Regions from separate parts of the Emticicia sp. GW821-FHT11C11 genome, predicted to be linked through region 2. Evidence: riboswitches for the same ligand, from Rfam matches in the RefSeq annotation. Region 2 holds a riboswitch; the other holds the start of a gene.

Region 1 (3,180 bases), on a different contig from region 2:
CTGTGTCTACTTCAAAGGTATTCAGTTGGCTCAGGTGCTCAATAGAATACCCGATCTGCAGACGATTCCCCCATCTGCTGCGTATCTCTGTCGGCGGAGTATCACTCCGCCCTACGTGCACACCGAAAGCTTCAATGGCATTGGCTACTGCTATGTTGTCGTTGATAATAAGTGGTACGCCATATCGATCGGTGACTTCTTTGAGTTGTCGCGCTTTTTCGATGAATGTGGGAGTATCGAGCATTTTTTCTCTCAACTGAATAATATCTACTCCTCCGGCAATGGCCAGCTCAGCTACTTTGAGGAAGTCGCGTCCCAGACAGGCGGCTTCTGAAATAACGAGATATAACTGATATGGAAATTGCGGATGCATGAGCGTTATTCGATTTTCAAGGTTTGCAAAAATTGTTGTTCTGTTATGGTATGTAACGTATCCAATAATTGTACCTGCAAACTTCCCGGACCGGCGCATTGCCGGGCAGCTAACTCTCCGCTGATGCTGAATAATGCCATTGCGGCAGTTACCGCTTCGATTTTGTTTTCGATAACCGCAATAAACGCGCCAATGACAGCCGTAGCCGAACAACCCAAACCGGTAACCCGGGTCATCAGGGCATCACCATTGTTGAGATAAATGAGGATATCCTTACCCACTATGATATCGGTCTTGCCCGAAATGCACACCAGGGTATCGTATTGGTCTACAATCAATCTGGCAGCATCAATGGCTTCGTTGCTTTCGGCGGTGCTGTCTACACCTTTGGTAGGCGTGGTATTGGCTTTGGCCAGTGCGAGTATCTCTGAGGCATTGCCCCGGATAATGGTAGGCTTATAAGCCAGTAATTGGCTCAGGGTGCTGTCGCGGTAGGGGGTTGCTCCGGCGCCTACGGGGTCTAGCACCCAGGGTTTGTTCAGTTTTTGTGCCTGTGCAGCTGCCAGCAGCATTGACTGCACCCAGTATTCATCCAGTGTGCCGATGTTGATAACCAGCGACTGACAGATGGCGGTCATGTCTTCTACCTCGGCATGTGCATGCGCCATAATGGGCGATGCCCCCACTGCCAGCAAGGCATTGGCAGTGTTGTTCATTACTACAAAATTGGTGATGTTGTGCACCAGAGGCGACTGTGCGCGGACTGCGCTGATGTGTTTCCAGAGATTGTTTTCCATTGCTTTTGGTATTAAAGTACAATGGCTAAAGAAGATGATAAAAGAGGATAAGATATGCCTGTGTGCAGCTATATATTATTCGCTTTTCCCTACGTCGGTATCAACCGTATCAGGTTCAAAGGGACTCTCTCAATTCTTTTCAGAATACCCCTAAAGCCGGGGCAAAGATAGGGCTTTTTTGCAGAATGGCAAATGTCGATTTTCAGTTGCAGATTGTAGATTTGGGGCGAACTTTTAGTTCGACTTTATTGGATAGCTGTGTTTATTTGCATATTGACTAAGTTTTGGTATTACCTGCAAAGTTTTATAATTAGCATGAAGATAATGAAAAGGTAAAACTGACTCGTTATCTGAATATTCAGTAGTTGGATAGCCCCCTGCGGCAGAGTCCCCTTACTTGGCTTATGGCCGACACACACCGGGAGACTCTGCCGGGACATAACTTAATTTTAATCTAACCCATCTATCCACCCTCCGCCTTTTCACCATTTCAGGTGCGATGAAGAATGTTCAGCCCTTGGGTATAGAGAAGCCTATTAATTAATATCTTGCAATTAATCACCCATCTATCTACTTTTGTTGCTACTAATATTAAATCCCATAACATGAAACAAATTTTATTGCTGCTGCTGGCTTTTGTATTTTTTGGTTGTCGTGATGAATCTCCTGAACCTGATTTGTCTGCCGGGATAAAGGGAACTTATCAAGGGTATGTTGTTATTATCGATTCGCAGGAATATCCGTTTCCATTTGGTGATACCCCTTTCATATTCGAATTAATTCCGAAGAGCGCAAACACGTGTATCCTGAGAACATCGGCTATATTCCCCAATACTTCTGATACAGGTGAGATTGAACTTACTTTGGTGAATAGCGGAAGTTCAATAGAGCTATTGAAAGAAGAACAAAAATTCGGACTTGTGACGGGGAATATCTTTGAATTTTACTTTGTTGATTATGATGGCACGAAGGTGACCGTTAAGGCAAAAAAGATGTAGGAGTCGAATGCGCCTGTTGATAAATTCAGGATTTAACTGTTAATGATAGACCTCCTGCGGCCGAGTCCTCTTGCCTGACAAAGGCATGCGCACGCGGGAGACTCGGCCGGGACAGCCCTCTATCTCTCACCCCTGCCGTTTTACCATTTCGTTTATCCATATAGGAGCGAAGGGGGAGGTGCAACCTTTGGAAACGGGGTAGTCGCGGTAGATGCCCAGTTTTTCTCCTATCGCTACGGCACGTGTTCTGAGGTGTGGATGACAGATGCCTATTTGCGCCAGTGCCGAGTTCATTGTCCATTGTACAAAAGGATCAGCCGTGGGCATTTCAGTTTCTAATCTGTCAAGCAGGGCGCTGAGGTCGAACCCTTCCGGTTCTCTGGCAATTCGTCCGCTAGTAAGGCTCCAGCCGTAGCGAGCTACTGTTGGTTCGGCAGATTGCATCCACTTCCGGCGGAGCTCTTCTTTATCCGGATGTACTTTGATGACGTAGGAATAAAGCCAGTCGGCCAGTTGCGGGAACTTCTCCGAACGTGCCAGTTTGTCCAGTTCGTCGGTCGATAAATTCTTAGGTATCATTACCAGAGTTGCCAATAGTCTGGCTTCAATATTGCCTGTGGCCCACAATTCGAGTCCGAATGCATGATTCGTTTTTATTCTGTCGGCTATCTTTCTAATGTCACCCATTTTTACACCAAACTGGTTGTCGGGGGCACCGTTTTTCTTGTTCATCTTGTGCACCTTCTCGTTCGAGAGTGCTTTCAATTCGGTCAATATCTGGTCGACTGTCATAAGCTACATAGTTTTGTGCCCGAATTTATTCAATCTTTTTTAATCCGGCTATACCGACCGGAATAAATGAGGCATTGATGAGCGATTCTGTATCGGTAAATTAAAGCCTGGTCATTATCATGTCGATAGGTTTTCTGAAAGAATGCGCTACCTTAAATGTTTCTTTATAATGCCCAACGGCAATATACATGATCGGAACGATGTCTTCATCCATGACGGT
Region 2 (3,180 bases):
ATCGTCTTTCAGCATAATACCAATGCCTCCGACAGCTTTGTTGCCAACTTGTATGGCAAAATTCTCGGGAGAATCTCCTGCAATTTTCACCCATTCATAAGCGTCTGTAATGGTATAGGGGTGAGGGAAAATGTCTTTCAGGTTCTTCCAGATGCGATAATTATTGGCATTTTCGGCCAAGGATTGCTCATCGCCTGCCTGCCATTTTCTTAAGAAGAAATTCATTCAGTTCGGTAGATAATCTCTTGTTTAGTCAAAAGCTCCTTGATTCGTGCACTGTCAGAAAACGCAAAAATAAGTTCTTTTTTAGGCAAATCGTTATCTCCGTCTTCCCAACGCCAATCTTCACAGATAGCATCCAGTAAATTGAACAGCGTGCCAATTTTTTCCGGGTTTCGTTCTTTTTCAATAAAATGCTCAGACGGAGATATGTATAATACTATTTTCTCGTCTTCCAGCCACGACAGGTCGCTTAACAGTTCGTCGAGCTCGTCTAATGTAAAACCGAATTCTTCCGGAAACGCCAGCGCATCGGCTATTTCTTCGTAGAAGCCGCGCAGTGTCTGCGTTTTAAGACCGTCCAGTTCAACGATGGAATAATTATCCGGAAGTTCTAAATTATTGGTAATCAGAAAATTAGGCATAAGATTGATTAGGCAGGAATAATTTGTGGTCTGAAACTCAGACCACATAAAAATCAGTTCAATGAAAATGTAGGGACCTTCATCACTATCGAATTATTAAACATTAATTCGGTAATGGTGGGAGTCATATAATCTATCAAAGGAAATTCGGCAATAATATCCATTACTTCCAGCTCGTCCTGAGCGTTTATAATACACCATAATCTGCTTCTGTCAGACGACAACGCGTATGAATGCAGTTTTCCTTCTTCTAACAATTGATTTACAGCAATTCGTTGATAAGGAATTTTGGCAATGAAACCTTCAGGGAAAGGCACCGGCAAATCAAATTCCACCATAAATTGAGTCATAATCTCTTCTCTTGTTTTATTAAATAGCACAAAATCTATACCACACTACCGAATTTACTTTGGTTTAGCTTTATGAAGTAGTGTTCAGGTCATAAATTTCTATCACTAATATAAACAAGTTTTCTAAAAAAAACGTTTTCTTTGCACAACTTATCTCAAAAGGGGTGCCTTAATATAACGGGCTGAGATTATACCCATTGAACCTGATGCAGGTAATTCTGCCGAAGGGACAGAGAATAGTACTGTAGGATGCGCACCTGCAGAGCTATTTGCTTTCATTTAAAATTTTGTTTAACCAAATGAGCCTGATAGGGCTCACAAGATTTTACTCCTTTGCCTTGTTAAAATTTTCGTGATACAATGAAAAAATTAACAAAAAGTGTTTTAAGTACCTATTTAAATCAATCAAAATTCTTCCGATTGACCGTATCGGTCGTTTTACTGTTTCAGATTTTTGCTTTTTCTGCCATTGCTCAGGATTCTACCAGAATCAATGCACTGAATGAGGTAGTGGTGAAGTCGACCCGTGCCAATGAAAAAACCGGGATGGCTTTTACGAACGTGTATCAGCGCGACATCAAAAAACAGAATCTGGGGCAAGACCTGCCTTTTCTGCTCAATCAGCTGCCGTCAGTAGTGGTCAGTTCAGACGCCGGAGCCGGTGTCGGCTATACCGGTATCCGTATCCGTGGGTCCGATCCTACCCGTATCAATGTTACACTTAATGGAATACCCTATAATGACTCTGAGTCGCAGGGTACATTCTGGGTAAATATGCCCGATTTTGCTTCCAGCGTGCAGAGTATTCAGGTGCAAAGAGGGGTTGGAACTTCCACCAATGGCGCCGGGGCTTTCGGAGCCAGTCTGAATATCAGTACTTTGGGCTATGAGCGTGAGGCTTTTGGAGAAACCAATCTGTCGTATGGCTCATTCAATACCGTGAAAGCCAATGTGCTGGCAAGCACAGGTTTGCTGAACAATCATTTTGTAGTAGATGCCCGTTTATCAAAATTATCATCAGACGGATACATCGACAGAGCCAGTTCAGACCTGAAATCGTTCTATTTTTCGACAGGCTACTACAATAAAAGCAATTTTGTAAGACTGAATATTTTCTCAGGGAAAGAAGTGACCTATCAAGCCTGGGAAGGAGTGCCGGAGTACTACTTAAAGACGAATCGTACTTACAACCCGTATACTTATCCTAACCAAGTGGATAACTACCAGCAGGATAATTATCAGCTGATTTCTTCTTTTAAACTGAACGAGAAGTGGACTTTTAACCCGACTCTACATTATACCCGTGGAAAAGGGTACTATGAGCAGTTCAGAGCAATGGATGAGCTTTCGGTCTATAATCTGCCGAATCTGGTGCTGGGTGGAGATACCATCACAAATACTGATTTGGTGCGAAGAAAATGGCTTGACAATCATTTCTATGGTGTTACCTATTCATTCGACTATCAGAGCAATAAAAAGCTGTCGGCCAATATCGGTGGCGCATGGAACAAGTATGACGGGTATCATTTCGGAGAGGTAATCTGGACAAAAATGGCTGAGACACCGTCGAACGATTACCGTTGGTACAAGAGCCGTTCCATCAAAACTGACTTCAATATTTTCGGTAAGCTATTCTATCAGTTCACCGACAAGTTTAACTTATTTGCCGATGTGCAATATCGTACAGTTAACTATGATATGAATGGCATAGCCGATAAACTGCAGGATATTACCCGGAATACTTCGTTTCAGTTTGTTAATCCTAAGCTGGGGCTTAATTACCAGTTAGGCACCGTAGCATCAGTCTATGCTTCTTATGCAGTGGGTAATAAAGAGCCGAATCGTACGGATTTTATTGATAATGTGAAAGTACCGAAACCGGAGCATCTGGAAGATTTAGAAGCAGGATATCGTTGGGCGAATCAAAAACTGAGTTTTGATGCCAACTTTTACTATATGAACTACCGGAATCAGTTGGTACTGACCGGGCAAGTGAACGGAGTAGGGGAGGCAATCCGTGTGAATGTTCCGAAAAGTTACAGAGCAGGCATAGAGTTGGTAGCCAACTGGAAATTTGCTCCGCAATGGAGGCTCAATGCCAATGCTACTTTTAGTCAGAACAAGATTAATAACTTTACTGAAACCGTTGTGAACTATGACGGCGACCCTGATAAAGTAAATCAGTT

The links. Region 2 has a riboswitch for thiamine pyrophosphate ahead of AC1RRY_RS13255 (TonB-dependent receptor). Riboswitches for the same ligand answer to the same signal wherever they lie in the genome.
Region 1: another riboswitch for thiamine pyrophosphate. It lies ahead of thiM (hydroxyethylthiazole kinase); the one in region 2 lies ahead of AC1RRY_RS13255 (TonB-dependent receptor).

Annotation. Positions count from the first base shown of each region.
Region 1 is NZ_JBXARV010000003.1:658,449-661,628, forward strand. Features, by position in the region: gene thiE (thiamine phosphate synthase) at 1-373, opposite strand, end outside; gene thiM (hydroxyethylthiazole kinase) at 379-1,170, opposite strand; TPP riboswitch at 1,240-1,332, opposite strand; gene AC1RRY_RS17920 (hypothetical protein) at 1,776-2,168, shown strand; gene AC1RRY_RS17925 (DNA alkylation repair protein) at 2,295-2,960, opposite strand; gene AC1RRY_RS17930 (nitroreductase family protein) at 3,061-3,180, opposite strand, start outside.
Region 2 is NZ_JBXARV010000002.1:779,832-783,011, reverse strand. Features, by position in the region: gene AC1RRY_RS13270 (GNAT family N-acetyltransferase) at 1-225, opposite strand, end outside; gene AC1RRY_RS13265 (barstar family protein) at 222-644, opposite strand; gene AC1RRY_RS13260 (muconolactone Delta-isomerase family protein) at 698-994, opposite strand; TPP riboswitch at 1,145-1,242, shown strand; gene AC1RRY_RS13255 (TonB-dependent receptor) at 1,355-3,180, shown strand, end outside.